2 regions of the Neisseria sp. HMSC078H04 genome follow, and region 2 is predicted to be linked to the other one. Evidence: predicted binding sites of a transcription regulator. Region 2 holds the regulator's gene; the other holds the start of a gene.

Region 1 (16,420 bases), on a different contig from region 2:
GCTTCATCACGGTTGCCACATCCAATTCCTGCGCCTGCTCGGTATGCAAATCCCAAGTATCGCGATTATGGCAATACAGGCAGCGCATCAGGCAACCTTGCAAAAAAAGCACGTAGCGCAAACCCGGACCATCGACAGCGCCGCAAGATTCAATCGAATGAATAATGCCTTTGCCGTTATAGTGACGGTGGCCAAGGTCTTTCAGTTCCGGCTCGGGGGTAATGGCAAAAGTCGTGGACATAGTGTTCGGCTCAAAAATGTTTTTGCTTATATAGATTGTACGATAATAAAGGCCGTCTGAACATTTCAGACGGCCTCGGAGCTTTGTTTCAAAACAAACCAAACGCAAATTTAGCTTCTGGTTCGTTTCGCCACCCGATTACATGGTTTCTGTGAACGTACGGGTAATCACATCAAGCTGTTGTTCGCGGGTCAGCGAGTTGAAGCGAACCGCATAACCGGACACACGAATGGTCAACTGCGGATATTTCTCCGGATTGTGCATTGCATCTTCCAAAGTCTCGCGATTCAATACGTTGACGTTCAAGTGTTGACCGCCTTCCAAAATACCATCTTCATGGTGGAAATAACCGTCCATCAAACCGGCAAGGTTGCGTTCGCGAGAATGCTCGTCTTTACCCAACGCGCCAGGAATAATGGAGAAGGTATAAGAAATACCGTCTTTAGCAAACTCAAATGGCAGTTTGGCTACGGAAGTCAATGAAGCGACTGCACCGTTGACGTCACGGCCGTGCATTGGGTTTGCACCCGGACCAAACGGAGCACCTGCACGGCGACCGTCTGGAGTATTACCGGTTTTCTTACCGTAAACAACGTTGGAAGTAATGGTCAGTACGGACTGAGTCGGAGTGGCGTTGCGGTAAGTTTTGTGGGTTGCCACTTTTTTCATGAAGCGTTCAACCAAATCGCAGGCGATATCGTCAACGCGGTCATCGTTGTTACCAAATTGTGGGTATTCGCCTTCGATTTCAAAGTCAACAGCAATACCGTTTTCATCGCGAATCGGTTTCACTTTGGCGTACTTAATGGCGGACAATGAGTCGGCAGCCACAGACAAACCGGCAATACCGCAAGCCATCGTACGTTTCACGTCACGGTCATGCAACGCCATCAACGCAGCTTCGTAGCTGTATTTATCGTGCATGTAGTGAATGATGTTCAAGGCAGTAACGTATTGGGTTGCCAACCAATCCATGAATTTGTCCATGCGCGCAAAGACAGTGTCGTAGTCCAAGACTTCGTCCATAATCGGCTCGGTTTTCGGACCAACTTGCTCTTTAGATTTTTCATCCACGCCGCCGTTGATTGCGTATAGTAGAGTTTTAGCCAAGTTAGCACGTGCGCCGAAGAACTGCATTTGTTTGCCAACCACCATCGGGCTGACGCAGCAGGCAATGGCGTAGTCATCGCTGTTGAAGTCAGGACGCATCAAATCGTCGTTTTCATATTGGATGGACGAAGTATCAATGGATACTTTGGCGCAGAATTCTTTAAAGCCTTGCGGCAGTTGTTCTGACCACAATACAGTGATGTTTGGCTCAGGAGACGGGCCCATGTTGTACAGGGTGTGCAACACGCGGAAGTTGGTGCGTGTTACCAAGGTACGACCGTCCAAGCCCATACCACCGATAGATTCGGTTGCCCAAATCGGGTCGCCGGAGAAGAGTTGATCGTATTCCGGAGTGCGCAGGAAACGAACCATACGCAGTTTCATCACCAAGTGGTCAATGAATTCTTGCGCTTGGGTTTCGGTAATCACACCGTTTTTCAGGTCACGGTCGATATAAATATCCAAGAACGAAGACACACGGCCGAAGGACATCGCTGCGCCGTTTTGAGATTTAACGGCGGCAAGGTAGGCAAAGTAAGTCCATTGGATGGCTTCTTGTGCATTTTTTGCAGGGCCGGAAATGTCGTAGCCGTAAGAAGCCGCCATTTCTTTCATTTGACCCAAGGCTTTGTATTGTTCGTTGATTTCTTCGCGACGGCGGATGACTTCTTCCAAGTCCACACCGTTTTCCAAATCGGCTTGCAGTGAGTTGAACTGGTTGAGTTTGTCTTTCATCAAGAAGTCGATACCGTACAATGCCACGCGGCGGTAGTCGCCGATAATACGGCCGCGACCATAAGCATCCGGCAGGCCGGTAATCACACCTGATTTACGGCAGCGGCGGATGTCGGGCGTATAAACGTCAAATACGCCTTGGTTGTGGGTTTTGCGGTATTTGGTGAAAATTTCGCTGACTTCGGGATTCAATTCAACGTTGTACACTTTGCACGCGTCTTGCACCATTTTCAAACCGCCAAACGGCATGATAGAGCGTTTCAAAGGCTCGTCTGTTTGCAGGCCGACGATGGTTTCCAAATTTTTGTCGATATAGCCCGGAGCATGGCTGGTAATACCGGAGACGATTTGCGCGTCGATTTTATACGGCTCGTGCGTACGGTTTTCAACCTTGATGCCTTCCATCACTTCCGCCCACAGCTTGGTTGTGGCTTCGGTTGCTGGTGCCAAGAAAGAGGCATCACCTTCATATGGCGTGTAGTTTTTTTGAATAAAATCGCGGACATCTACGTTGGTTTCCCAGTTACCACCGACAAAACCTTCCCAAGCGGCAGGACGTTGCTGAACATCATTTGACATATCAAGCTCCTAATTTTATTGAAAATATAGACTGTAAATTTTCTGAAAGGATAGCACTAATACCCATTTATTTACAGGGATTTTCTTGAAATAAAATTACAGACTAGCCTTTTCTTGATTTACGTCAATGAGAATAATTGTTACTTGGTACTACATCTCACTTTCCAAACATTTGTACTTCAAAACGGCGTAAAATACAAAATTCAGCCCTGAAGACAGACGTCTTTCAGGGCTGATTTTTTATTGCATTGCATATATAAAGGCCGTCTGAAACATTCAGACAGCCTTTATTCACTTCTTCAATTAAGCAAACGGATGATGCAAAACGATGGTTTCTTCACGGTCAGGACCGGTTGAAACAATGGCCACAGGCGCACCGCACACTTCTTCAATACGTTTCAGGTAAGCTTTAGCGTTTTCAGGCAGCTTATCGTACTCTTTCACGCCGAAAGTCGACTCGCTCCAACCCGGCATGGTTTCGTAAATCGGTTTGCAGGTTTCTACCGCATCAGAGCCGCAAGGCAGAATGTCGGTTTTGCTGCCATCAGGCAATTCATAACCTACGCAGATATTGATGTTTTCAATACCGTCCATCACATCCAGCTTGGTGATGCACATGCCGGAAATGCCGTTAACTTGAATAGAGCGTTTCAGAGCAGCCGCATCAAACCAGCCACAACGACGCGCACGACCGGTTACGGAGCCGAATTCATGGCCGCGTTCAGCCAAACCTGCGCCCACTTCGTCAAACAATTCAGTCGGGAATGGACCGGAACCTACGCGGGTAGTATAGGCTTTAACGATACCCAAAACATAATCCAGCATTTGCGGACCTACGCCTGCACCGGCAGAAGCGGCACCAGCCAAGCAGTTGGAGGAAGTGACAAACGGATAAGTACCGTAGTCGATGTCCAGCAACGTACCTTGCGCGCCTTCAAACAACAGGCTTTCGCCTTTGCGGTTTTTCTCGTTCAAAACACGGGAAACATCGGTAATCATCGGCGTAATGCGCGGTGCAACTTTTTCAATGACCGCCATCACGTCTTCAACTTTTACCGGCTCGGCATTGTGCAGGTGTTGCAACTGGACATTGTAATAAGCCAAAACAGCTTCCAGTTTCTCAACCAGTTTTTCAGGGTGCAACAAGTCCACCACGCGAATCGCGCGACGGGCAACTTTATCTTCATAGGCTGGGCCGATGCCGCGACCGGTTGTACCAATTTTGCTTTTACCGCGGGAAGCTTCGCGTGCTTGGTCAAGCGCAATGTGGTAAGGCAGAATCAATGGGCAGGTCGGCGCAATTTTCAGACGGCCTTCAACGTTTTTCACACCGGCAGCATTCAATTCGTCGATTTCACCCAACAATGCTTCAGGAGAAACTACAACACCTGAGCCGATGAAGCAGTCCAAAGTCTCATGCAAAATGCCGCTTGGAATCAGGCGCAAAATGGTTTTTTTACCACCGACGACCAATGTATGGCCGGCATTGTGGCCGCCTTGGAAACGTACAACACCGCTGGTTTCTTCTGCCAGCCAGTCAACAATCTTACCTTTGCCTTCATCACCCCATTGGGCACCGATTACGACAACATTTTTAGCCATAGCTATCTAACCTTATTTCAGATACAAAATTTCAAAATAAAACTCAATCGTTCAAATCGATTACTTTCCAAACGCCGTCCACTTGTTTCAGACGGCCTGTAACCTCTTCCGAACCGTTATAGCCGATACCGTAATCGATAACGACACATTGTCCTTGTTCGCGCAAAGCATCTACCGCTTCTTGAGCTGCAGGCATGTCTTTTACATCGACAGCCACCACGGATTCCCGTCCGATAGCAGGAAGGCGGCCGATGAAGCTGCGCAAATCAAAACTGAATCCGGCTGCAGGACGCGCTCGTCCGAAGTATCCGCCCAATCCGTCATAACGGCCGCCGCGTGCCACGGCATCATGACGGTTTGAACCATAAGCCGCGTAAAGCAAACCGGTATGGTAATTGTCAACGCGCAGTTCCGACAAATCGATATGCACTTTTTGATTTGGGAACGCATCGCATACTGCCTGCAATTCATCCAAGGCCGCACTGACTGCGGACAATTCCGGTAATTTCTCTCTAGCCACAGTCAGCACTTCACGACCACCGTACAGTCGGGGCAACAATGAAAACGCTTTTGCCCACATGCCATCAAGTTTCCACTCTTTGACCAACTGGCTGACGGCTTCGGCATCCTTGTCCTGCATCGATGACAGCAGGATTGCCGATTGCTGCTCATCTAAATGCGCGGCATTTGCTAAAGCACGGAATACGCCGATATGGCCCAACGAAAGCAAAACTTCGCCCATGTCGGCAATCTTCATGCTTTTCAGCATCAAATCAATCAATTCAATATCCGCTTCAATGCCTTCCAAGCCATACATTTCCGCACCGGCCTGCAAAGGCTCGCGCATATTGAGCAATCCGTCAGGCCGCGCATGAAGCACCGAACCGGCATAGCATAAACGGTTGATGCCTTGATTGGCAGAAAGCAAGTGGGCATCAATACGCGCCACCTGCGGCGTAATATCCGCACGGATACCGAGCTGACGGCCGCTGAGCTGATCAACGACCAAAATGGTTTTCAAAGACAAACCGGCATCGATATGCGTCAATAAGGAATGGCTGTATTCCATCAATGGCGGTTGCACTAATTCATAACCATGCACGCGGAACAAAGCCAACAGCCGCTCACGGGCGCTTTCCAGTTGTCGGGCATTGGTCGGTAACACGTCGGCAACGTGTTCAGGAAGCTGCCAAGACTTCATGAGAATCTACCTCTGTTTTTTTTGTAAACATAAAGGGCTGCTTAAATTTAAAACCAAATCAGCCTGACGACTGAAATTTTCCTGAATGCATCAACGGCAAATCCGATGCGGCTTCAACAAAACTGATTTTAAATTTAAACAGCCCCTGAGTAACGGCTTCAAACCGTCGAGTTATTAAAATCAGACTTTACCATATTAAAACGAATTTTGCACCCTGTTTACAGAGAGCGTAAAAAAACATTAAAAACAAAGGCCGTCTGAAAACCAAATGCATAGCTGCATCATTTTCAGACGGCCTTAATTCATGTCTGAACAACCCGACGCTTAGCGCCAGTAACGCCACCAAGGCATATCGTCAGATCGCCATTCGTGTTGCAAGAACGGGCTTTGCGGGAAGTTGGTTTCCAAAACACGGCGTGTATCGGCAGCAAGTTGCGGCTTGTCCAGTTTTTTGTATGCCAATTCCATCATCGCCAAAGCTTCTTCGACGTAACGGGTATTTTGGTAACGGCTGACGATTTTTTGCGCACGGTTGGCCGCTGCGACATAAGCACCGCGTTTCATGTAATAACGTGCCACAGATATCTCGTTACCACCCAAAGCGTCCACCAGCTTGGCCATACGCTCGGTTGCATCGGCAGCGTATTTGCTGTTTGGATAACGTTGAACCAACTCGGCAAACGCCTGATAAGCATCGCGGTTGGCTTTCGGGTCGCGGTCGGACCAGTCTTGGGAAGCCAGCTTGTTCAAGAAAGACTGGTCTTCGTTAAACAGGACCAAACCTTTCAAGTACAGCGCGTAGTCCATATTCGGATGTTGCGGATGATGGCGTTGGAAGCGCGCAATGGCAGCCAAGGCTTTTTCCGGCTCATCGTCTTTATAATAGGCATACGCCGTATCCAACTGGGACTGCTGGGCATAGCGGCCGTTTGGAAAACGGGACTCTAAAATTTCGTATAACTTGACAGCTCGCGTATAATTGTTGCTGTTCAATTCGTCTTGCGCTTCGGCATAAAGCTTTTCCACACTCCAATCTTGAGTAATTTGGGCGTCTTTATCGATTGTGCCTTTATTTGCGCAGGCACTCAGTGCCAAACCTAAAGAAACTACTAAAAGAATTTTTTTCATGCAGAATACTTCCTTTGATAACGAAGCCGATTATAGCGATGATTTAGACTTTCCGTCATCCCCTGAAACAGAAAGTTGTGTTAATTTGACCGTTCCGCTCGAAATGGCGGGCGGAAGGCTGGATGCCGTATTGGCCAAACTCATGCCCGACTACTCGCGCAGCCGCCTGAGTTCGTGGATTAAAGAGGGTGCGGTCATTGTAAACGATAAGCCCGCACAACCCAAAGATAAAATGATAGGCGGTGAATTGATTGCCGTTACGGTACGTCCGAGCGAAGAAAACCTCGCATTCACGCCCGAACCGATAGATTTGGACATTATTTATGAAGACGATACCGTCATCGTCATCAACAAACCGGCCGGGTTAGTCGTCCATCCTGCCGCAGGCAACTGGAGCGGCACCCTGCTCAACGGCCTGTTGGCACACTGTCCTGAATTAAGCCAAGTGCCGCGTGCGGGCATCGTACACCGTTTGGACAAAGAAACCAGCGGCCTGATGGTGGTCGCCAAGACCTTGCCAGCTCAAAACTCACTGGTTCAACAGCTGCAAGAGCGCACAGTCAAACGCATTTACCGCGCAGTCGCCAACGGCATTGTTCCTTTTGACGGCAAAATCGAAACCAAAATCGGCCGCGACCCACACAACCGCCTGAAAATGGCAGTCGTCAAATTCGGCGGCAAACCCGCCGTTACCCACGTCAAAGTGTTGGAACGTTATCTGGCACACAGCTACATCGAATGCTCGCTCGAAACCGGCCGCACGCACCAAATCCGCGTTCATATGCGCGAAGCCAACCATCCGCTGGCCGCCGATCCTGTTTACGGCAACCTGCGCCATCCATGCAGCGATGCGGTTAAAGAAGCCATCAAAGCCCTTGGTGCGCGCCAAGCCCTGCACGCCTACCGCTTGAGCTTTGTACACCCGAAAACCGGCGAAACCGTTTCCTTTGAAGCGCCTATACCTGACGATATGTACCACCTGCTCTCCGTCCTACGTCTGGAAGCCGGTTTGGATTCGTCCCTAAGCAACGAGGAAGAATGGCAAGAGAAATTCGGCATGGACGATGACAATGATTGGAATGAAGACGACTACGATGTCGAAGTCGTTTATGTAAGGGATTAAACCCATTTTTCAGACGGCCTAAAATATTATTTCAGGTCGTCTGAAATCAATCCGTTCCAATATTTCAGCGATTTAAAGATTATGAAAACCATCACAGATACCCTAAACCTCGCTCCACAAGGCAAGAATTTTTTGACTGCCGACTGGCCTGCCCCTGCCAATGTTAAAACGCTTATTACCACGCGCAACGGCGGTGTCAGCAAAGGTGTGTACCGCAGCCTGAATGTTGGTTCGCACGTCGGCGACAATTTGGAAGCCGTGCTCCACAACCGCGAAATCGTACAGGAACAAGTCGGCCTGCCCGTTGCTTACCTTAATCAAATCCACAGCACCATTGTTGTGAACGCAGCCGAAGCGTTAGACAATACGCCCGACGCCGATGCCTCGGTGGATACAACGGGCACGATCGCCTGCGCTTCGATGACTGCCGATTGCCTGCCTGTCTTGTTTTGCGACAAAGCAGGGACCGTTGTTGCGGCGGCTCATGCAGGTTGGCGCGGTTTGGCCGGTGGCGTTTTGCAAAACACCATTGCAGCAATGAATGTCGAGCCGCTGGAAATCATGGCCTATCTCGCCCCTGCCATCGGCCCTGATGCGTTTGAGGTAGGGCAAGATGTATTTGATGCGTTTTGCACCCTTATGCCGGAAGCTGTCGATGCGTTTGAAGACATCGGTGGCGGCAAATACCTTGCCGACATTTACGCTTTGGCGCGCATGGTTCTGCACCGCGAAGGCGTGAATATGATTTATGGTGGCACCCATTGCACCGTCTTGGAACGCGATACTTTCTTCTCCTACCGCCGCGACGGACAAACCGGCCGCATGGTCAGCCTGATTTGGTTGGGAAAATAAGATTTTCGCCATCAAAGACAAGGCCGTCTGAAATACTTTCCGTTTACGGTTTCAGACGGCCTAAACATTATTCGTTATAATCCGACGATACCGTAACCGGTTTCAACGAAGGAATATCCAATGAAAAAAATCCTATTGCCTGCACTCGCCCTATTGCTTGCCTCTTGCGGTTTCCACCCAAAAGGCACGGGCGTGACTTCTCAGCCGCTGCCTTATCAAAACTGGCATGTAGAAGGCGGAGCCGTTATGCAAAAAGCGCTGGAAAATGCCTTACGCCGTGCCGACGGCCATCCGGTTAGCGAAGCCGAATCACAAATCACCCTGCGCGTTGTCGACTTTCAAAAACGCCGCGACATCTACACCATCACCCGCGCCGCCGCAATCAACGAATACCTGCTAGCCATGACTGTCAAAGCCCAAGCCTTCCGCAACGGCGAGCCGGTTGGCGAACCGATGGAAGTCAAGGTTCACCGCACCATGGACTACGCCGACAGCGAAGTTTTGGGCAAACAGGAAGAGGAAGAAACCATTTGGTCTGAAATGCGCATCGACGCCGCAGATCAAATCGTCCGCCGCCTGACTTTCTTAAAGGCGCAATAATGGCTGCCGCGCCCATTGAGAGCCTGCGCCCCGATACGCCGCTCAAACCGTTGTATATCATCCACGGTGAAGAGGATTTGTTGCGCATCGAAGCTTTGGATACGCTGCGCGCAGCCGCAAAAAAACAAGGCTATCTCAACCGCGAAGTCTATACCGCCGAAAACAATTTTGACTGGAACGAGCTGTTGCAAAGTGCCGGCAGCGCAGGTTTGTTTGCCGATTTGAAACTGCTGGAAATCCACATTCCTAACGGCAAACCCGGCAAAAACGGAGGCGAGGCCCTGCAAGCCTTCGCTGAACGCCTGCCCGAAGATACGGTTACGCTCATCCTCCTGCCCAAGCTTGAAAAAGCGCAAATCCAGTCCAAATGGTTTTCCGCATTGGCAGGCAAAGGCATCGTCTTAGAAGCAAAAGCCGTTGCACCACATGCTTTGCCGCAATGGATACAGGGCCGTCTGAAACAGCAAGGTTTGGATATCGAGCCTGAAGCACTCGCCCTTTTTGCCGAGCGCGTCGAAGGCAATCTTTTGGCCGCCCGTCAGGAAATCGAAAAACTTGCCCTGCTCCATCCTCAAGGCCATTTAATCAATATTGCCGACGCAGAAGCCGCAGTTGCCACCGTCGCCCGCTTCGACGTATTCCAACTGGCAGGCGCATGGATGAAAGGCGATGCCCTGCGCGTTTCCCGTTTGCTGGACGGTTTGGAAGAAGAAGGCGAAGAGCCGGTTTTGCTGTTGTGGGCGGTTGCCGAAGACATCCGCACCCTAATCCGCCTGACTGCCGCACTCAAGCAAGGCCAAAACATCCAAAGCCTGCGCAACAGCCTGCGCTTATGGGGCGACAAGCAGACCCTTGCACCGATGGCGGCCAAACGCATTTCCATCAACCGCCTGCTCGACGCGCTCAAAACCTGCGCCAAAATCGACCGCATCATCAAAGGCGCGGAAGAAGGCGATGCATGGACCGAGTTCAAACAGCTCGTCACTTCGCTGGCCGCCTGAAAACCGTTTCCACGCATCAAGAAACTTGCACGCAATACGCCCCAAAAACAGAAAATACTGTAAAATAGCGTAAACTCAAATTCAGGCCGTCTGAACCTCGCATTTCAGATGGCCTCTTCCAGCAAAAAACAAGGAAACACCAACCATATGGATAATAAAACCAAACTTCGCATCGGCGGCCTGGCCCTGCTGACCACTGCCGTATTAAGCCTCATCATCGTTCTGATCGTCGATTCATGGCCGCTGGCCATCCTGTTGGCCGTCATCATCGTGGCCGCTGCCGCAGGCGGTTTCGTTTGGACTTCACGCCGTCAGCAACGCCAATTCCTCGAGCGCCTGAAAAAATTCGACATCGATCCGGAAAAAGGCCGTATCAACGAAGCCAACCTGCGCCGCATGTACCACAGCGGTGGCCAACATCAAAAAGACGCAATTACCCTGGTTTGCCTGTCACAAAAATGTTCCGTTGACGAAGCGCACGCCATCTTCAAAAAACGTCCGACCCGTCAGGAAATGAACCAAATGGCTGCCCAACAGGCACGCGGTCAAAAACGTCCACATCGCTAATCCCGACAGTAACAGGCCGTCTGAACATCCTATCCCGTTTCAGACGGCCTGTTTTTATTTCCATCAAACCCATTTCCGTTTCCATCGCATTATGACCCGTCTTCCCACCGCCCCACTCAAACGCCGCCTCGCCGCACTGGTTTACGAACTTCTGCTGACCGGCGCCGTTACCAGCATTGCCGCCCTTGCAGCCGGTATTGTCGCCATTTTTCTCAATCCCGTTTCCACGCGCCTGTCCATGCTGACAACCTGTCTGATTCTGTTCTACGCATGGTGGCTCTACTTCCGCGCCAACTGGCACAAAAAAGGCCAAACCCTCGCCATGCAGACATGGAAAATCGGTTTGGCCGATAAAAACGATACCCAGCCGCCCCTGCCACAGCTGCGCCTGCGCTTTATTTGGGCTAGCATTTTTATTGTTTTCATTCCCCTATTTGCCTACGCCGGATTGCGCCATCTGCTCAATATCCCGCCTAAAGGCGCATTCGGTGCTGCGCTTATTTGGCTCATCCTGCCATGGGGCTTTGCCCTGTTCCATCCCGACCGCCAGTTCCTCTACGACTTCTTGGCCGGAACAAGGCTGGTGGATTTAAATCAGAAGAAAACAAACGAATAAAATCCAAAAGCGGCTCAATCCGTAAATAAAATAAAGGCCGTCTGAAACTCAAGATAAGTTTCAGACGGCCTCTAATCATGAAATCAAGCAATGATTATTCTTGCCAACGTTTGAACACCAGCGAAGTATTGACGCCGCCAAAAGCAAAGTTATTGCTGACCACATAATCGGTTTGAATCTCACGTCCGCCTGTTTGAATGTAATCCACCTTGCCGCAACGCGGATCGATGTTTTCCAAATTGACGGTCGGCGCAAACCAGCCATTGTTCATCATTTCGATGGTAAACCAGGCTTCCAATGCGCCGCACGCGCCGAGTGTATGACCGAGATAGCTTTTTTGCGAACTCATCGGTACAAAACCAAACACTGCCTCAGTCGCTAATGTTTCGGCAATATCGCCTTTTTCGGTCGCCGTACCGTGGCCGCTGACATAGCCGACTTTATCAGGCGTAATACCGGCGTCTTTCAGCGCAAGCTCCATACATTTTTGCATGGTTTCTTTTTGCGGTTGGGTAACGTGGCTGCCGTCGCTGTTGGCTCCATAACCGACAAGCTCGGCATAGATTTTCGCACCGCGCGCACGAGCGTGTTCCAACTCTTCCAATACAAAAATGCCTGCGCCTTCGCCGATGACCAAGCCGTCTCGAGCGTTATCGTAAGGGCGCGGAGTCAGCTCAGGTTCGCCGTTGCGGCGGCTGGCGGCATAAAGTGAATCGAAAACATACACTTCAGACGGACAAAACTCTTCGCCGCCACCAGCCAGCATCATATCAATCAAGCCGTATTTAATCGCTTCGTAGGCATAACCAATGCCTTGGCTGCCGGACGAACACGCGCTCGATGTCGGGATAATGCGGCCTTTCAAACCGAAGAAAATGCCGATATTGGCGGCAGTCGTATGCGGCATCATGCGCACATAAGTATTGGCGTTGAAATTGCGCGATGTGCCTGTTATCAAAAGTTCGCCCATATCGCCGATGTCTTTGGTGCTGCCGACAGACGAACCGCACGCCACGCCCATACGGCCGTCGGTAATGCTTTCATCACCCAGCAAACCCGCATCCGTCAAGGCTTGTTCCGCCGCATCGACACACAAATGCGACACGCGCCCCATGCTTCTGAGCTGCTTGCGTGTCCAGTGCTCTGGAGGGGAATAGCCTTCAATCGGCGCGCCCAGTTGCGCTTCCAATTCAGGAAAGCGTCCACTCCAGTCCATGTATTTGACCGCGTTTTTTTCGGCTTTAAAGGCCGTCTGAATACTTTGCCAATCACGGCCGAAGGCGGTAATACCGCCGATACCTGTTACTACGACTCTTCTGGTATTCAACACAAACCTCCGTTCACAGCAATCACTTGGCGCGTAATGTACGCCGCTTTTTCATCCATCAAAAAGCGCACCGCATGCGCCACTTCTTCCGGCAATCCCATGCGCGCGGCAGGGACGGCCTTTAAGATTTCTTCGACAGGCACGTTTTCATCAATAATATCGGTATCGATAAGGCCCGGCGCCACGCAGTTGACGGTAATTTTACGTTTTGCCAACTCAACCGCCAAGGCTTTTGCCGCGCCGATCAAGCCCGCTTTGGACGCGCTGTAATTGACCTGACCGCGGTTGCCCGTCAAACCGGACACCGATGCCATGCATACAATCCGTCCGGCTTTGCGGCGGCGGATCATCGGCATGGTCAAAGGGTGCAACACATTATAAAAACCGTCCAAATTGGTTCGCAGCACCAAGTCCCAATCATCATCTGCAAAAGCAGGAAACGCATTGTCGCGCGTCAGGCCGGCGTTCAACACCACGCCGTAATATGTGCCGTTTGCCTCAATGTCGGCAGTCAAAATTTCTCGGCAGGCTTCGCGGTCGGACACGTCAAACTGCAACACGCGCGCATTTCTACCCAATGCACGGATTTCTTCTGCAACAGCTTCCGCTTCATCGCGACGGCTGCGGCAGTGGACGACAATATCAAAGCCGTCCTGAGCCAAACCAAGCGCGACGGCTTTGCCGATACCGCGATTAGACCCTGTAATTAAAATAGTTTCACTCATACGTTTTCTCACTATATCGACAGGCCGTCTGAATCTTTGTCTTTTCAGACGGCCTTGTAAACGGTTTAAATGATTTGACCGTCTTTCGGACTGTACACATTTAAAGAAGCTTTTGCCAGCAAACCGTCCGGCGGCAACAGATACTTCACATCTTCCGGCGCATCCGTCCAGCGCAACTCGCAATCAAATACGCCCATGCCGCCCAAATCCTGAATGGACACATGCGTCCTGACTTCCAGCTCAGTACCGACAGGCACGGAATCGGCAAACAAATCCAGTTTGCGCGTTCCCAATAAAAAACCCAAGCGTACAGGCTCTCCGGCCTTTAAAGCCTCAATGCCTGCAAACGCGCCTATACCCTGCGCCATCAATTCCATATAAGCCATAGACGACAACACGCCGTCCTGCAGCAAAATATGCTTGTCGCCAACCGGCGCACGGCAAACCGTGTAGTCGTCGCCAAATTCTTTCACACAATCGATTAGCACCATATGTCCGCTGTGCGGAAGCAGCGAAGCCACATCATAAATCGGGGCACTCGGTATTAAAGGCATAAAATATCATCCGGGAATAAATTACGTTACAATATGCATTATAACAGAGCCTAGCTTTTACTAACCCATTTCATTACAATGTATGAAAATGTAAAACATTGAAAGACATCATGCCTCAAAACGTTTGCCGTTTCAGCTTCAATATTGCCGCATGGCAGGCCTCCTCCAGCAAGATCAGTACGCCGGAGCAATGGCAGGACTGGGCGCAGGGAAAACTCGATACCGCCTCCCTGCCGGAGTACAAACCCGCGCTCTCCTTTTTGCCGCCTATGCAACGCCGCCGCTTGGGGAAAGCGGCGCGCTTGGTTTGTGATGCCGCATGGAATCTGGCCGACCAATATCCTGAAAGCGTACCGGTGTACGTTTCTCACGACGGCGAAAGCAACCGCAGCTTTGAATTGTGGCAAGAGCTTTTGAACACGCATACCGTCTCGCCAACCTCATTCGGCCTGTCCGTTCACAACGCGACGATTGGGCAATGGTCGATGTTGCGCAAAGACATGAGCGAACATACCGCGTTGGCCGTTGCCGCCGATTCCTTTGAAACCGCGCTGACCGAGGCATTCGCGCTTTTGCAAGACGGCGCGCCATCTGTTTTAGTAATTGTCGCCGATGATCCGTTGTCTGAAGACTATCCCGTCCTGGCTACACGTGCGCCGTTTGCCTATGCATTGGCACTGGTCATCACAAAGGGCGAAGACTATACCTTAAGCTTGGAAACCACATCCGCAAGGCCGTCTGAAAACCCTAACGATACAACAGTCGAGCCTTATTGGAGCAGCTTGGAGTGGGTACGCTTCCTGCTTTCAGACGACCGACAACATACGCAACAATATATCGGTAGAAACTGGCACTGGCAGAAAAACGCATGAAGACTTTAGACTATTTCCGTCGCTTTTTTGCCACACTCTTCGGCTTCATCCTCTTCGGCGTTGCAGGCGTATTGTTCAAAATTGCACTTTTGCCCTATACGCTCAAATCGACCAAAGGCGACATCAAACGCCAACTTGAAGCAAGACGCATGATAGGCAGAGTTTGGCGTTTCTTCGTCGGCTACCTGCAATGGTCGGGTGTATTGAGCGTCCGCTTCAACGGCTTGGAAAAACTCGGCAGACCCGGCCAGCTCATTCTTGCCAACCATCCCTCGCTTTTGGATGTCGTCTTGCTGATCAGCCACTATTCCGAGCCAAACGTACTGGTTAAAAAAGACCTGTTGCACAACCCCAGCATGAAAAGCCAGATTATCGCTTCAGGCTACATCCCCAACGATGAAAGCATGGAAATGCTGGAAGAAATCGATGCCGTGTTCAAAAGCGGGCAAAGTTTGCTGATTTTCCCCGAGGGCACGCGCACAGGTTGGGACGGACAGGTTAAAATGCACCGAGGCGCCGTATCGCTCGGTTTGCGCAGCGCATCAGTCATCACGCCCGTGTGCATCAAGATGACGCCGCCCAATTTTAAAAAGGGGCAACCGTGGTACAAAATCCCGCCACAAAAAATTCATTATGAAATTACCGTCGGCGACGATATCCTGCCTGAAGAATGGCTGGCAGAAAAACCCCTGCCCATCGCCGCACGCCGTTTAAACGAATACCTGCAAGACTATTTTACAAGGAAAACCACATGAGCAATTTAGAAAACCAAATCAAACAATTAATCATCGACAGCTTGGGCTTGGAAGACATTACCGTTGCCGACATCGGCAGCGAAGATCCGCTTTTCGGCGACGACGGCCTGGGTCTGGATTCGGTTGATGCATTGGAACTTGGTTTGGCCGTACAAAAAACCTTCGGCTTCCAGCTCGACGGTGAAAACGACAACCTGCGCGAAAACTTCGCCAACGTCAAAACTCTGGCCGAGTTCGTCAAGAGCCGCCAAGCATAAGGGAGAGACAAGATGACCGAACAAGAAGTACGCACCCTACTGACCGATGCACTGGTTAACCTGTTTGAAATCGAACCGGAACGCATCAAACCCGAAACCAACCTCTACGAAGATTTGGAAATCGACAGCATCGACGCCATCGACCTTATCGACCACATCAAACGCGAAACCGGCCGCAAACTGCAAGCCGAAGACTTCCGTAATGTCCGCACCGTAGAAGACGTGGTTCAAGCGGTTTTGAAAGTACAACAAGATTCCTGATTCCGCTTTGAATCAGCATATTTTCAGACGGCCTTGTCAATCCGCAAGGCCGTCTGAAAATCAATCATAACCATGAAAATATTAGGAAAACTCCTACTGACCCTCGCCAGCCTCGCCTATCCGCTTCTATGGTATTACGGCAGGGAAAACGGCGCATTTTTCTGGCTTGCAGCGGTCATGTGTGTATTATGGCTGATACGCGCTGCCATGCCGCAAACCACAGCCCAACGTATTACAGCGATTATCCTCACCGCCTTTTTTGCCGCTGTACTGATTTTCAGACGACCCGATTCGATGTACTGGTATCCCGTCGC
Region 2 (16,420 bases):
CGTTTTCAGACGGCCTTTTAGACTGTCCTCATTACACCAAACCCGTAGAATTCCAAGGCATGATGGTTCCCGAGGTCTTACGCTCAGGAAATCATGGCTTGATTGCCGAGTGGCGATTGAAACAATCCCTGCGACGCACTTTAGAGCGCCGACCTGATTTATTGGAAAAGCGCAGTTTAATCCCAAAGGAATCCCGCCTCTTAAAAGAAATCTTGCAAGAGCAACAGGAAATCCAATCATAACTTAGGAAAAACAAATGAACTTGATTCAACAATTAGAGCAAGAAGAAATCGCTCGCTTGAACAAAGAAATCCCTGAATTCGCTCCAGGCGACACCGTTGTCGTATCTGTACGCGTAGTTGAGGGTTCTCGCAGCCGTCTGCAAGCATACGAAGGTGTTGTTATCGCTCGCCGCAACCGTGGCCTAAACAGCAACTTCATCGTTCGCAAAATCTCTAGCGGCGAAGGTGTAGAACGTACTTTCCAACTGTACTCTCCTACCGTAGAAAAAATCGAAGTTAAACGCCGTGGTGACGTACGTCGCGCCAAACTGTACTACTTGCGCGGCCTGACCGGTAAAGCAGCTCGCATTAAAGAAAAATTGCCTGCTCGCAAAGGTTAATAGCCTTCATCAAAAACCCACTTCAATGAAGTGGGTTTTTTGTTTTTATACAAAAACTCCTTGTCTTTCTTACACAATCCTGCAAGCCAACCACAATCTCCATTTTACATATAAACTTAAACAGAATCGTAACTTACCTACCTCTTTTAACCTTTATACAAAAGGCCGTCTGAAACAAAAGATTCAGACGGCCTTTAATCACATCGGACGGTTATTTAAACCATCTTGCCAATGCAGGGATACGCGACAACAACAGTGTATCCAAAATCCAAATCACAGCGATTGCGGCAATGGCTGTTGGGAAAATCACAGCCAAAATCAGAAGTGGCACAGCCATTGCCCACCATACCGGCAATTTGATTTTCTGCGCAGGAGGAACCAGACCACGCGCTTCCGAAGGACGGCGTTTCCACCACATCACACAGCCGCTGATGCAGACGAAAATGACTGCCAAGCAGAACAAAACGTTCGCCAGCACACTCCACCAGCCCATCGTACCGATATGCAGCGCAATGCTGACCGCCATGAATTTACCAAACCAGTTGTAATCATCGTAATGGATGTCGGCAAGGACTTTGCCGCTGTATTGATCGATGTGTACCGTGCGGTCGGCGGTCGGACTGGGCATATCGTAGCTCATCGAGTCCTGAGACAGCGTCCACACGCCCGTTTCGCCTTTAGGCAAATTAAGCTTGTAGCGGCCTTCAAAACCGATTTCTCGGGCAAAGCGGTCAACTGTTTCCAAAGTCATCGGTTCGCTCGGATTGATGCCGTTTTCGCCCTTCGTCGTACCGGAAACAGGCATAGGCGTAAGCTCCAGAACCCATGGCACTTCTTTGATTTTACCGTCGTTCAACACATCGCCGTGGGTCGGCACGGTAGATACAGGGTTCGGTTCGACGCCCCATTTACCGGCAGGGAATTGGCTCCAAGACTGAACCAACTTACCGCCCCAAATTCCCGCCCAAGCAACGCCCGAAAGGCAGAACAGCAACAGAAGCAAAGAAACCCAAGTGCCGAATGCGCCGTGCATGCTACGCCACCATGTACGTCCTTTACCTGCTTTCGGTACAAGCATGGATTTCACACCGCGCTGTTTTGCCCACCACAGGTAAATCCCGGTAATGATCATCAAAATAGTCAGTGAAGCGGCTGTTTCCAGTATATAGTCGCCCACCGTGCCGATCATCATATCGCCATGGATTTCGTCCATGATGTGATACCAGCCGTCATTGCGCGGCGTTGAATTGACGACCTTCGCCGTATAGGGATCAACGGCAACCATAGCAGCCTTATCGTCATTGTTCACGCGGAATACGGCAACCATATCATCTGCGCGCGGCGCAATATATTGCACCACAGAGGTAGTTTCCGGATTCACAAACTGTCTGGCAGCTTCAGCCTGAGCCGACAAAGGCTGCACTTGCGCCTGCGGCGCAACATGTATGCGCTCGCCTTCTTTACCGGTGATATTGGCAAATAGCAGCATTCCTAACCCTGTAACAGCCAGCAGGGTTAAAAACGGCGCAACCAAAAGTCCGGCATAAAAATGCCATCGCCAAACAGTCAAATAACGGCGGTTAGCCTGTTGTTCATTTTGGGAAGTTGGTTTTGTTTCCATATATTCTCTTTATATAGTTAAAGCAGACTAATTATTACGAATTAGTATTAGACATTTTAATCAAAAACATTCATTTAAGAAACCGTTTTTCCGATGCAGCTTTGAAATACTTCAATATTTAGTTTTCAGGCCGTCTGAAAAAACAAAATAGAACAGAAAACAACACTTTACTGAAAATCCGTTTTAATCATTGCGGTTTCGGCAGAATTTGGTAGAATACAGGCATTACTTATTTATTCATCAAGCCGCCAAGCTTTGGCGGCTTGTATTTTTATTTCCAATCCGGCTACCGCGCGTGGCCGGATAAAATTTTAAAAGCATCATCATGCTTTCATGGAGAACTCAATGCAAAAAATCCCTTTGACCGTCCGTGGTGCAGAATTGTTGAAACAAGAACTTCAACACCTCAAAAGCGTAGCACGTCCAGAAGTCATTGAAGCCATTGCCGAAGCACGTTCGCACGGCGACTTGTCTGAAAACGCAGAATACGAAGCCGCCAAAGAGCGTCAAGGCTTTATCGAAGGCCGCATCGCCGAGTTGGAACACAAACTCTCTATGGCGCACATCATCAACCCTGCCGAAATCCATGCAGAAGGCAAAATCGTGTTCGGCACAACTGTGACACTGGAAGACTTGGAAACTGAAGAACAAGTTACCTACCAAATCGTCGGTGAAGATGAAGCAGACATCAAAGAACGCAAAATCTACGTTGGCTCCCCCATTGCCCGCGCCCTGATCGGCAAAGAAGAAGGCGACGTTGCAGAAGTTCAGGCACCTGGCGGTGTGCGTGAATATGACATTATTGCCGTACAATATATCTAAATAAACAAAAGGCCGTTTGAAAACATTTTCAGACGGCCTTTTGTTGTACCTAAAAACACCATAATCAAAGAAAATAAAATCTTCCCAGGAGAAGCATAATGAATCTACTGTACAAAATTATCCAAACCGCTGCCGCCATGTGGCTCGGTATGCAGCTGACAGCAGGCTATGTTACTGCCCCTATCCTGTTCCGCCTTCTACCTAAAATGCAGGCGGGAGAAATTGCCGGCATTTTATTTTCCATTACAGCAATATGTGGCTTAGTTATTTTTGGCGCAGCCTATGCCTTTTTCAGACGGCAACTGGCCTCACTTTCTTGGTGGATTTTGGTACTTTGGCTACTCTTAGCCTGCAACCATCTTTTAGTTACGCCGGTTATCGAGGCACACAAGTACGGTCTGGATAACTGGCTACTGTCCCTAGTAGGCGGAACATTCGGCGTTTGGCACGGCTTATCCAGTATCCTCTTTTTGATTTGTACCATACTGGCAGCCATCTGCGTATGGAAATGGCCCAAACCAAACTAATCTGTCTCAATAAAAGGCCGTCTGAAAAGAAGTCTTTCAGACGGCCTTTTATTTTGAATCATGAACTCCCCCGACTCTTCAAATATAAACCATAAAAAAATGCCCTGCATATTGCAGGGCATTTTTCACAAACCGATTAAGGTTTAGCGTAACCGTGAACGCCATTGTAAGGAGCTGGGATCCAACCTTCATCAGTAGCAGGCAATTCGCCTTGACCTTCGATAGTTTGGCCTGGAGCAACTTGACGAGTAACAACGCTGCGGATTTTAACATCAACGCGACGGTCAGGTTCGATACAAGCGATAAGGGCAGCACGTTTCTTAGCTTTAGAAACTTTTTTACCCAGTTTAGCAACTTCAGCTTCACAAGTAGCAGTCATTTGAGCTTGAGACTCGCCCAGACCTACTGCAGAGATTTTGCTAGAAGCAACGCCACGGCCTACCAAGTAGTTAGCAACTACGTTAGCACGACGCTCAGACAGAGCTTGGTTGTATTCTTCAGAACCCATGAAGTCAGTGTGACCTTCAACACGTACAGTTTGTACGCTGTCGTTGCTCAGGCGTTGAGCCAAAGCGTTCAGGTTTTCTTGAGCTTCAGGACGCAGGTTGTCTTTGTCGAAGCCGAACAGAGTTTTAGTAGACAGGGAAACAGTTTCATCAACATACTCAGGAGCTTGTTGTACAGGAGCAACTGCTTCGCGGTCACCACATTCAACACGGCCTTCGGTAGCTTTGTCGAAGTAGCTGTTTTTCCAGCATTCGCCGTAGTTGTTACGGACGATTTCTTGAGATTGGCTGCTTACGGTGTAACCGTGTTTGGTGTGCGCTTCGCTGGCCATAGCGGTGCCAGAGGCAACCAAGGCAACGAACAATGCGCTTAATTTCAGCTGTTTGGTCATTTTATTCCCTCATCAAATTGTTATGCGGCGGACTAGGAAAGCAACCGCTGCAAAGTACCAATATACAGGCCGCAGTATCAAAACAGCGGCAAATCGGATATATCAGGTTGCACTATAAAGAAGCGCAAGGCAAACTGTCAATACTCGATGCCTTCAAACAATTATGAAGTGCCTGCTTCCTAGTAGTTAATCATGCCGAAAAATCAATCTTGTGTCATTAATTTAGGGCAAAATCAGACAATTCACCTACCTAAAGTTGTACAAAAACAACAAAACCCCTTTCCCTCTTCTTTCCTGAATTTCCTGTTTTCATATCATTAAAAGATATTTTCATTAAAAACAACCATTTTCAAAACTCGGGGCAAAACCGGGCAAAATATGTTAAATTACAGACCGTTTGTCGCACAAAATCCACAATAACAACGTATCCGATACTGCTACCATGAAACTGCAACAATTACGTTACGCCCTTGAAGTTTACCGGCACAATCTGAATGTCTCCGAGGCTGCCGATGCGCTTTTTACATCCCAGCCCGGCATTTCCAAACAAATCCGCCTGCTTGAAGAAGAATTGGGTATCCAAATTTTTATCCGCAGCGGCAAGCGTGTGGTTTCCGTTTCGCAACCTGGCAAAGCCGTGTTAGAAATTTCGGAACGAATTTTGCGCGATGTACAAAACATTAAAAATATCGGCAGCGAGTTTACCGATCATGACAGCGGCTCGCTGACCATCGCGACAACGCATACTCAGGCGCGTTATGCTTTGCCCAAAATCGTTGCGGAATTTGTCAAAAACTACCCTAAAGTCAATTTGACCATCAAACAAGGCAGCCCTTCTGCCATTGCCCAAATGGTCAGCAGCGGAGAAGCAGATTTGGCAATTATTACCGAACGCATTGACGATCACCCCGAGTTGGGCAAACTACCCTGCTATGAATGGAACCATGCCGTGATTGTTCCGCACGATCATCCTCTTTTGGACTGCCGCAATCCTTTAAGCCTTGAAGACTTGGCTTCTTTTCCGCTGGTTACTTACGAATTTGCTTTTAATTCCGGCAGCAGTATCGCGCGTACATTTAATAAAGCGCATATCGAGCAACCTGATGTTGCCTTATCGGCTGCCGATACGGATGTATTGAAAACGTATGTACGCTTAGGCTTGGGCGTTGGTTTGATGGCCAAAATGGCGTACGATCCCGCGGTTGATCAAGATTTACAACTAATTGATGCGGCACACTTATTTGAGCCGTCGCCCACTTGGATAGCCTTACGCTCGGATACTTACCTGCGCGGTTACGCGTATGACTTTATCCAGATGTTTGCACCGAAACTGACCAGAGAAGTAGTCGATCGCATTCTGTACACGCCGGTTGTTGAAGATTTTTCAATTTAAAATCTGACTATCACTTTCGTAACTTAACAATTATTCTTTAATTCTTGTTAAAAAGGCCGTCTGAAATATTTCAGACGGCCTAAGATTCAGATAGCGTGCGAACAACCGGAAACCATTTTCTTCAAGGTTGTCGCATCTAAGATTTTGATGTGCTTGTGCTCAACCGAAATCAAGCCTTCATGATGGAATTTGGATAAGGTACGGCTGACCGTTTCCAGTTTCAGCCCCAAATAGCTGCCGATTTCCTCACGCGACATCCGCAGGATAAAATCGTTGGCGGCAAAACCTCGGGAATAGAGACGCTGAGACAGGTTGAGCAAGAATGCTGCCAATCGCTCTTCAGCGCGCATATTGCCCAAAAGCAGCATAACACCCTGATCTCGGACAATTTCGCGGCTCATCAAGCGGAAAAAGTGAGAACGAAGGCTGGGAATATCCTGACCGAGTTCTTCAATATGTGTAAACGGAAGCTCGCATACCTCGCTGTCTTCCAAAGCCACAGCATCACAGCTGTGAATATGGGAACAAATCCCATCCATACCGATCAGCTCGCCCGACATAAAAAAGCCGGTTACCTGATCTCGTCCATCTTGGCTGGCGACTGTTGTCTTAAAGAAGCCCGCACGGATGGCAAACAAAGAGGTAAACGGCTCGCCGGCACGGAACAGGTATTCACCTTTTTTCAGACGGCGGCTTTGACGAATAACCGCATCTAATTGTGAAAATTCGTTAGGCATCAGTCCGACAGGCAAACACAGCTCGCGTAAAGAACATGTGGAACACAAGGTTTTCATTTGATGTGTTGCATTGTGTGTGGCCATAACGCACCCTTAATCTGCATAGTTCTATAAATCCCTGATGAAGCCGAATAACTATTGACCCAAGTCAAAGTCGACATATCATTATCAGGCATTCTACCAAACTATCGAAATTTTGACTAAAATTTTCCCTAATTTCCCTACTTTATACTACAAGCCCCTACCATGAAAATTATCCCTATCTCAAATAACACCAACACAAACAATGAATTACCGGAATTCGACCGCGAATTGATTGCCAGTTTGCCATCAAGCGGCCCACGTTATACATCCTATCCGACCGCCGACCGCTTCCATGAAGGCTTTAAAGAAGCCGAATATATCCAAGCTTTAAACCTGCGTAACATGGGCGCGCTCAACAAACCCCTTTCACTCTACATCCACATTCCCTTCTGCAATACCATCTGCTACTACTGCGGCTGCAACAAAATTATTACCAAAGACAAAAGCCGTGCCGATGCCTATATCCAATATCTGGAAAAAGAAATGGAGTTGCTGGCACCGCATTTAGGCGGACGACACCAGCTTGCGCAACTCCACTTCGGCGGCGGCACGCCGACATTCCTAAGCGACGACCAACTCGAACGCGTCTTCGAAATGATCCGAAAATACTTCCAGCTCATCCCCAACGGCGAATACTCCATCGAAATCGACCCGCGCAAAGTCAGCCGCGAAACCGTCCTCAAACTGGGCAAACTCGGTTTCAACCGCATGAGTGTCGGTATTCAAGACTTTGACCCTAAAGTACAGGAAGCCGTCAACCGCATCCAAAGCTACGAAGAAACCAAAGAAGTGATTGATGCCGCGCGTGAAGCCGGATTTAAATCGGTCAGCGTCGATTTGATTTACGGCCTGCCGCACCAAAACACCGAAAGCATCAAAACCACCATCGACACGGTCTTGTCCCTCGACCCCGACCGCCTCGCCCTCTACCACTACGCCCACCTGCCGCATATCTTCAAACCGCAACGCCGTATCGACACCAATATCGTCCCCGGCAGCGAAGAAAAACTCGATATGCTGCAATATTGCGTTCAAACCCTGACCGAGCGCGGCTACGTTTTCATCGGTATGGACCACTTTGCCAAACCTGATGATGAACTCTCCATCGCCCTCAAAGAAGGCTTCCTGCAACGCAACTTCCAAGGCTACTCGACCTATGCCGACTGCGACTTGGTGGCGATCGGCGTCTCCTCTATCGGCAAAATCGGCAGCACCTACTCCCAAAACGAGCGCGACATCGATGCCTATTACGCCGCACTCGATGCCGGACATCTACCGATTATGCGCGGCTACCAGCTTAATCAAGACGACATTCTGCGCCGCAACATCATTCAGGATTTGATGTGCCGCTTCTCGCTTGATTATCAAATTTACGAAAGCGTGTTCGGCATTCCGTTTAGCCGCTATTTTGTAGCGGAACTGGAAGATATGAAACAACTGGAAACCCTCGGTCTGGTCCGCCTCAAACCGCACGGCCTGACCGTTACGCCGAAGGGCCGTTTCCTGATCCGCAACATCGCCATGGTGTTCGACTACCATTTGCGCCATAAAGAAACCAAAGCCAAATACTCGCAAACCGTATAAACAGAAATGGAAAAGGTCGTCTGAAAATTTTCAGACGACCTTTGTTTTTATTTTCAATACTTTCGGGTAACATAAAACCATATTTTCCGCTTTATCAGAATTCAAAGTTAATTTGTATAGGCGCGTATCCTATGGTTACCGAACAGCAAAACGATATCCTCAGCATCAATCAAGTACAGCTTCTCCTTGCTGAAAAACGCACGGCACTTGCTATCATGCGTACGGGCATTGCCGTTTTCGCACTCCCTTTGTCTATTTTCAGTGCGCTGATTGCGACATCGAAATGGTACGAGGCCGTTGATGTTTGGCCTTTGCTCGTACTGGTCAGTCTGATGAACATCAGCTTGATTATTTTCTCGGTCTATCTGATTACCCGCTCGCTCCGTAGAATGCACCAATATGACCAGCTGATTGCCGATATCAAATACAACAATCAGTCTTTGCGCAAACTAATTAAGTCATAAAATACAGATAGTTGGGACTAAACATAGATCGTCTGAAAATCAAAATATAGCGGAACTCCAAATATGTATTAAAACATGATTCTGCCAAACATACCGTAATTATTCTTGGTGACGTTACTGTACACTTTGCTCCCCCATTTGAATCGATACGATACCATTGAAGTAATTGGGATTAAAATGAACAACAAATATAAAGAATGGATAAAAATCATACTGCTCCCTCATTTAATAACGGCTATTTTTTTAGGGCCGGCAATAATTGTTTTTTGGTCAGGTGGATTTATCGGTCTCTATTCTGTTATAAACGTGTTCAGTGAATTAGGATCGCTTAAATATTATATTTATATTGGAATTCCTTTAATTTTCATAATGTTCTTACTTGGGTTTTATTGGAGAAATCTGAAAATAGGGAAGATACTGACTTCCTCTGCGATATATTTATGGTTTCTCTTAGGTTTTTTATGCCTAGGGTGGCAGATATAAATTTATTGAAATGATCAACTCAATTGGACATTGATAGGAACCCTGCTGGATACACCGATCGTGTTTAGACAAATACAAATGCAGTCTGCAATTTTGGTTTATCCGGTCTCAGATCTCAAACGCTTTTAAAATATGGAACAACCTGATTTTTTCCCCATTCCCAGCCCCTGCATCGGCGTTTGTGAAGCCAATGCCAAAGGTTATTGCAAAGGCTGCCTGCGCAGCCGGGAAGAGCGCTTGTACTGGCTCCAGATGACCGACAGCCAAAAGCATCAAGTCATGCACCTTCTATCCCTCAGGAAAGCCAAAATCCGCAACCGCAAACTAGAAAAACCCGAAACGGGCGAACATCCGGTTCAAAACCTACTCGATTTCTAAATTGCCCTTGCCTACCGCACACCACAATAAGGAAAAACATGAAAAAACTGCTTGCCTGCCTGCTTGTACCATTGACTGCCCTCGCCCTGGGCGCCTGCAAACCCGCCTCAACTTCAACCGACAACAAACCTGCCGAACTTAACTGGCAGCAGCCTAAACTGACCAGCAATGTTTGGAAAATCAGCAAAGAAGGCCAACCCGATTCCTATCTGCTCGGCACCATCCACATGGGACGAACCAATCAAACCTTGTCTTCCGATGCCCTCAAACTGTTGCAATCCACCGACCAACTGACCACAGAAGTCGATCCACTGCCGGACAGCAGCCCGGAAACGGCAAAAATGTATCAAAAATACTTCAAGGAAGTCATGAGTACCGAACCGCTCAGCCGCAAGCTCGGCAAAGCAGATTTCCGTCTTTTACAAGAAATCTATTCGCAAAATGAAGAAAGCCGACCCATCACCCAAATTGCCGACAAACTCCATCCGTGGGCGGCATTCATTTTTGCCGGCAGTACATTTCCCAAAGGGTATAGCTCAGAAACCGGTGCAGATATGTTACTGACCAACGCGGCCGCCGACATCAATAAGCCGCGTGGTTCATTAGAAAGTTTGGACGATGTTACCGCAATCTTCAAAGCTCAGCCTGAAGAAACCATGCTCAACTTTCTGAAAGCCAGTATTAAAACCTATAAAGAAGAAACCGAAGATATCAAAAAACTCCATCAAGCCTATTCAGACGGCCGCTTTGAAGAACTCATTTCACTTTTGGAAGAAACCGAACAACGCACCCTCAAACTTGTTGATACCAAATACGCCAAAGCCATGTCCGATTGGCTAAAAAACGACCTCCTGATTCGGCGCAACTTGGCATGGCTGCCTGAAATCCGCAAGCAATCCGCCAAACAAAGCACCCTCTTTGCTGTCGGTATTGCCCATTTACCCAGCGAAAAAGGCTTAATCGAACTATTGCGTCAAGAAGGCTATCAAGTTACCCCGGAACCTAAGGTTTTAATTTGGCAATAAACCTTATCAGCAAACGACAAGGCCGTCTGAAAGTCTTTCTTTCAGACAGCCTTTATTCAATCTCTATTAAATCAAGCAGTAAGCAATGTTGAGCGTAACAATCAATCGCCCAATGCCGCTACCATCACCGCTTTAATCGTGTGCATCCGGTTTTCAGCCTGATCAAATACAATGCTGGCTTCGCTTTCAAAGACTTCTTCCGTTACTTCAACCCCATTCAGACCGAATGTCTCATAAATCCATTCGCCGACTTTGGTTTCGCGATTATGGAAAGCAGGCAGGCAATGCATAAATTTAACTTGCGGATTTTCCGATGCCGCCATCAGCTCAGCCGTCACGCGATAATCTTTCAACAAATCAATGCGTTCTTGCCAAGCCTCTTTAGGCTCACCCATGCTGACCCACACATCGGTATGGATAAAATCCACGCCTTTTACGGCTTCCTGCACATTCTCCGTCAACAGAATCCGTCCGCCTGTCTCTTTGGCAACAGCCTGCACCGTCTCGATAATGTTTTCAGACGGCCACAGGCTTTTCGGCGCACCGATACGCACATCCATGCCCAGTTTCGCAGCCAACACCAGCAACGAATTAGCCATGTTGTAACGCGCATCGCCGACATAGGCAAACGCAATTTGGTTCAAAGGCTTATCGCTATGCTCGTGCATCGTCAGCGCATCAGCAAGCATTTGAGTCGGGTGGAACTCGTTGGTCAAACCATTGAACACAGGCACGCCTGCATACTTGGCCAGCTCTTCCACCACATCCTGTCCAAAACCGCGATATTCGATACCGTCAAACATCCGCCCTAAAACACGCGCCGTATCCTTAATGCTTTCCTTATGCCCGATTTGGCTGGCAGAAGGCTCCAGATAAGTTACCCCTGCCCCTTGATCGCGCGCGGCCACTTCAAACGCGCAACGGGTGCGGGTTGATGTTTTCTCAAAAATCAGGGCAATGTTTTTTCCCTGCATCCGCTGCACCTCGCGCCCTGCTTTTTTAGCAGCTTTCAATTCGGCGGCAAGGTCAAGATAGGTAGTGATTTCTTCCGGCGTAAAATCCAAAAGTTTTAAAAAATGGCGGTTTTTCAGGCTCATGTCTTATTTCTCTTTTTCTAGCGTGGGCGTTGCCCAACATTTTTCTCCATGCAGATTTCGTCGTGCTTCCACCGACCTTCTGCTGCTCAATTTTTCAGTGTGCGAAGCCTGCCCATAGTGCGACCCCTTATGCTCTATCAAAACTCAAAACAAGGCCGTCTGAACCTCGCCTCGCTCCAAGGCAAGCAACGATTGTTTGCGGTTCAAACCGCCTGCGTAGCCGGTCAGCTTGCCGTCGCTGCCGATAACGCGGTGGCAGGGAATCAGGATAGACACCTTGTTCTGCCCGTTTGCAGCGGCAACGGCGCGAATGGCTTTAGGATTACCCAACTGTTGCGCCTGCTCCTTGTAGCTGCGCGTTTTGCCGTAAGGAATAGTCAGCAGCGCATTCCACACCTGCTGCTGAAAGGCTGTACCTATCGTTTCCAAAGGCGTCGCAAAAACTTTCAGACGGCCTTGAAAGTATAAATCCAATTCTTGGCGTAAAAGTTGCGTTTGCTCATTTTCTTGAAAAATAAACTGCCCGCGTAAAGCTTTTTGGACAGCCATGACTTCCTGTTCCATATGTTTCTGCCCGACAAATTCCAGCAGACACAAACCCTTACTGCTGAACACCGCCAACATCTCGCCCAACGGCGTGGCAACCGCGGCCGCAGTCAGTTTGTTCGGACTATCAGGATAACGCGTTTCCAACAGTCGGATAGCTCGGCGGATACGGACATATTCTTCAGGCGCACAACCGATACAGTCAATAAAATCCTGCTCAAACTGCTTGGCTTCGTGTTCGGTAAGACGCTCGTGCAGCAAGGCTTCGAGAGTAGCGGGAAAGTCAGTTTCCAACTGCTCTCGGATTTCATTCCACTTTGATGGAAGCTCGTTTAAAGAAGGCAGAGTAATCATCTGCATTTACTCCCGATAATCAACAAACCCCCAAACTATTACCCGACGGATCATAAATTCCACCATCCGGTACGGCGGCTTTAAAACTTATATGTAGGTTGGCTGGAAGTTTCCGCCTACCCTATCAATGAAACTCGCCCAAAAATTTTATAAAATCCCAAAATGGGAATTATAGAATTTTCTTTAAAACAACAAATTCTTTGTCTTTTTTTATCTTAAATTTTCCCAAGACCCACTCGCCGCTCTTGTTAAACTCCCCGCTTTCTCCACAATAGCCTCTTTGCTCAACCTTGGTCGCTTGCAAAATCACTTCATCATCACTTACAAATCGATAAAGACCTTCTGAATGTGGAAAACAATCATTACCGCATTCTGCTGAATAACCGCTGCTAAACCTGCCGTCTTTATCAAACTCAATGTGCTTTCCATAAATGTGATTGTCAGAGCCGGTTGTTTCTACCCGACTGAGATAATATGCGTTTTGGGGCGCATCCATGGGTAACTCGTCAATATGCCACAATCCCACCAGTACATTTTTTTCTAAAATTTTTCCTTGATTGATTGAAACTGCTTGAGGCTTTGGCTCGGACTCAAGACAACCTGTCAAAGATAATGACAATCCGAATACAACAAGGGCTGAGATAAATTTCTGCATAGAAAACCTTTAGTGAAGAAATCGATTAATGACAGTCAAGGCATTGCCACAATGTATGCCAATTTTGATGAGGCAATACCCTTTCTGCCGTTTTCAGACGGCCTTTTTCACTTCAACAAACGTTTCAACATACCTTCATACACTGCCGACAGCTTAGGAATATCTTCCAAACGTACGTTTTCGTTGATTTGGTGGATGGTCGCGTTGGACGGGCCTAATTCGATGAGTTCTGTGGCAATGGCTTTGATGAAGCGTCCGTCCGAAGTGCCGCCGGTAGTGGACAATTCGGCCTCAACACCACAAATCTCGGCAATGGCTTCGCGTGCCACGTCGGTCAGTTTTCCTGCCTGAGTAAGGAACGGCTGGCCTGAGCAAGACCACTGCAAATCGTATTGCACACCGTGTTTGTCCAAAATGGTATGAACGCGTTGCTTCAGACCTTCTTCGGTGGACTCGGTAGAGAAACGGAAATTGAATTTGACGTTCAGCTCGCCCGGAATCACATTGGTCGCGCCTGTGCCACCGTTGATATTGGAAATTTGGAAACTGGTCGGCGGAAAGTATTCGTTGCCCTCGTCCCAGACTTCTTGTGTCAGCTCCAGCAAGGCCGGGGCAAAAGTATGCACGGGATTGATTGCCAAATGCGGATAGGCAATATGGCCTTGCTTGCCTTTGACGGTCAGATTGCCCGACAGCGAGCCGCGGCGGCCGTTTTTCAACATATCGCCTAATTTATTCACGGCAGTCGGTTCACCGACGATACAGTAATCAATCAACTCGCCGCGCGCTTTCAACACATCGACGACTTTGGTCGTGCCGTCCAGCGCATCACCCTCTTCGTCCGAAGTAATCAGGAGCGCGATGCTGCCTTGATGATTGGGATTTTCGGCAACGAATCGCTCGCAGGCGGTAACAAAACAGGCAATGCTGGTTTTCATGTCCGCCGCGCCGCGGCCATACAGACGGCCTTCACGCTCGGTCGGTTCAAACGGGGGCGAATCCCATTTTTCAACAGGGCCTGTCGGCACAACGTCGGTATGCCCGGCAAAGCAGAACACCGGAGCCTGCGTACCGCGGCGCAACCAAACATTTTTGGTGTCTCCAAAATGAAGCTCTTCTACGGCAAAACCGATTTTTTGCAGGCGTTCGGCCAGCAGTTGTTGGCAGTTCTGATCATCCGGCGTAACGGACGGGCGGGAAATCAGCTCTTTGGCAAGTTCTAGGGATTTAGTTTCGGTCATATTTGTTCACTTTGAGAAACAGGCCATCTGAAACGTTCTGAATATGATTTTCAGACGGCCTTGAGTTCATTTGAAGATACTGAATGGGCAGTCTGCCTTTCGGTATTCTGAGTTATTTTCCATGGCAAGCTTCATAAAGTGGCAGTAAGTCTTCCACTGTTTCCACTATCCATTTCGCGACATCCTGCTTGCCTAAATCATCACGTTCGATGTGCTTCCCGATACAGAAGAAATCTTTGTCGTCTCGAAGCTTTCTATCGCCGTCGCTTTGCTGGGCGACGGTACGATAATCGTCATATTCGCTTTCCGCGCCGTGCCACATATCGAAGGAAGCGTATTTTTCAGTATCAAAATTATCTAGCCATCGGTTGTAATCGGGCAGCGCAATAGGTGAAACATCGGCTTTATAGCAGTGCCAATCCAAGCTGACGCTCAAACGGCGGCGGTTGAGCAAAATCGATAAAATCGCTGCGGAATTTTTATATTGTTCGTATTTAAAATAGGCAAAAAAATGAGCGCGTACCTGCCAGCCGTTACACCAGCGTTCGATATGCGGCGGCGCGAACGGTGCACCCAATTCGGCGGCAACCTGCTGGATTAGCTGCTGCCATACCTGCCAGTTTTCTTTATAGTCTACCTTGATTTGCGGAATGCTTTCAGGCTGGTATTTTTTAAGCTGGGAAAACTGGAAAAAAGGGATATTGAACAAATCGCAACTTTTTGGGGTCAGCATAGTGTATTCCTTGAGACGATTGTTTCAGACGGCCTTATTTGCGGCGGCGTGCGGCCATAATTTCGCCGATTTCGGTCAGTTTTTCTTTGGGGATAAAGGTTTTGCCCATATCAAACAGCGGCTCTTCAATCGCCAGATGAACATCATATCCTGCGACAAAGCGTTTGAACGTTTCCGCATCGGGGACATAGGCGTTGTCTGCTTCGAGTTTGGCGAATTCAGCCGCTACGCCGTCCCAGTTGCTATGCAGGCTGTCATGTTGGCGCAACAGCTCGTCAACGCTTTCTTGGGCTTGCGGCGCATATTGCAACAAAAGCGGAAAGAAGTTTTCTTCTTCATCTTCATGGTGTAACGGCGCGGCAACGTTGAAATACTGGGCAATTTGGCGGATAGTTTGCAAAACGACCTGATTGCAGCCGTTTTCGGCAATATAGTCCGACAACATGGCAACCTGGCTGCAGAAACGGCGTACTTTGCCATGACAGGCGTACAGCATTTCAATGGGTTCGGCAAAAGTAACGCTTTTGGTTTCAAACGGATTCATGGTTTTGAGGTTTTATTCTTAAATTAATGTTTCCAGATTATAACAAAACAGCCTGCGCAAGGCAGGCTGTCTGTTTTCGAGCTTTAGACGGATTAGTCAACCAAAGTAACTTTACCGTTCATCAAAGCGCCGTGACCTGGGAAGGTACAAGCGAATTTGTATTCGCCGCCAGCCAATTTAGCAGGATCCAGAGTCAGGGAAGCTTCTTCGCCGCCGCCAACCAGTTTGGTGTGAGCAACAACGCGTGCGTCGTCAGGTTTAACGTAGTCAGTTGCAGCAGCACCAGCACCGTCTTTGAAAATACCGTCCATGTCTTCGGCTTTACCAATGACGATGTTGTGACCCATGCTTTCTTTAGGTTGGGTACCGGTGTGTTTCAAAGTGATGGTGAATTCTTTACAAGCTTTGCTTACTTGGATTTCTTTAGTGTTGAACTGCATAGCGTCGTTGGCTTCAACAGTAGTTGCGCAGTTGCCGGCAGCAGGAGCGGCGGCAGCATCGGCTGGAGCAGCTTCAGAGGCAGGAGCGGCATCGGCAGGTGCAGTAGTTTCTGCAGGAGCAGCTTCAGAAGCAGCGGAAGCAGCAGGTGCTTCAGCAGGTTTTGCAGCTTCT

Evidence for each region. Region 2 encodes FNR, which switches genes on or off when oxygen is low (the NO sensors DNR and NnrR bind a similar motif). Its sites were predicted from a motif close to TTGATNNNNATCAA; they were not measured.
Region 1: a site for FNR is predicted at 2,780-2,793, ahead of pflB (formate C-acetyltransferase). Genes of this name have one in related genera too.

The regions. Positions count from the first base shown of each region.
Region 1 covers NZ_KV835834.1:99,409-115,828, reverse strand. The annotation lists gene pflA (pyruvate formate lyase 1-activating protein) at 1-241, opposite strand, end outside; gene pflB (formate C-acetyltransferase) at 380-2,665, opposite strand; gene HMPREF2560_RS04830 (adenylosuccinate synthase) at 2,969-4,267, opposite strand; gene HMPREF2560_RS04825 (ATP phosphoribosyltransferase regulatory subunit) at 4,311-5,468, opposite strand; gene HMPREF2560_RS04820 (outer membrane protein assembly factor BamD) at 5,793-6,596, opposite strand; gene rluD (23S rRNA pseudouridine(1911/1915/1917) synthase RluD) at 6,595-7,719, shown strand; gene pgeF (peptidoglycan editing factor PgeF) at 7,801-8,571, shown strand; gene lptE (LPS-assembly lipoprotein LptE) at 8,692-9,171, shown strand; gene holA (DNA polymerase III subunit delta) at 9,171-10,172, shown strand; gene HMPREF2560_RS04795 (hypothetical protein) at 10,320-10,739, shown strand; gene HMPREF2560_RS04790 (RDD family protein) at 10,831-11,355, shown strand; gene HMPREF2560_RS04785 (beta-ketoacyl-ACP synthase) at 11,450-12,685, opposite strand; gene fabG (3-oxoacyl-ACP reductase FabG) at 12,679-13,407, opposite strand; gene HMPREF2560_RS04775 (hotdog family protein) at 13,473-13,961, opposite strand; gene HMPREF2560_RS04770 (beta-ketoacyl synthase chain length factor) at 14,072-14,833, shown strand; gene HMPREF2560_RS04765 (lysophospholipid acyltransferase family protein) at 14,830-15,588, shown strand; gene HMPREF2560_RS04760 (phosphopantetheine-binding protein) at 15,585-15,845, shown strand; gene HMPREF2560_RS04755 (acyl carrier protein) at 15,858-16,106, shown strand; gene HMPREF2560_RS04750 (COG4648 family protein) at 16,179-16,420, shown strand, end outside.
Region 2 covers NZ_KV835822.1:66,671-83,090, forward strand. The annotation lists gene trmD (tRNA (guanosine(37)-N1)-methyltransferase TrmD) at 1-242, shown strand, start outside; gene rplS (50S ribosomal protein L19) at 257-622, shown strand; gene HMPREF2560_RS00515 (PepSY-associated TM helix domain-containing protein) at 834-2,243, opposite strand; gene greA (transcription elongation factor GreA) at 2,589-3,065, shown strand; gene HMPREF2560_RS00525 (DUF4149 domain-containing protein) at 3,164-3,592, shown strand; gene HMPREF2560_RS00530 (OmpA family protein) at 3,729-4,490, opposite strand; gene HMPREF2560_RS00535 (CysB family HTH-type transcriptional regulator) at 4,933-5,883, shown strand; gene fnr (fumarate/nitrate reduction transcriptional regulator Fnr) at 5,970-6,704, opposite strand; gene hemN (oxygen-independent coproporphyrinogen III oxidase) at 6,867-8,288, shown strand; gene HMPREF2560_RS00550 (hypothetical protein) at 8,420-8,752, shown strand; gene HMPREF2560_RS00560 (DUF1289 domain-containing protein) at 9,368-9,613, shown strand; gene HMPREF2560_RS00565 (TraB/GumN family protein) at 9,652-10,638, shown strand; gene argF (ornithine carbamoyltransferase) at 10,740-11,735, opposite strand; gene HMPREF2560_RS00575 (methylated-DNA--[protein]-cysteine S-methyltransferase) at 11,880-12,635, opposite strand; gene HMPREF2560_RS00580 (hypothetical protein) at 12,805-13,290, opposite strand; gene dapE (succinyl-diaminopimelate desuccinylase) at 13,398-14,531, opposite strand; gene HMPREF2560_RS00590 (glucose-6-phosphate 1-dehydrogenase family protein) at 14,644-15,264, opposite strand; gene HMPREF2560_RS00595 (hemerythrin domain-containing protein) at 15,299-15,808, opposite strand; gene azu (azurin) at 15,901-16,420, opposite strand, start outside.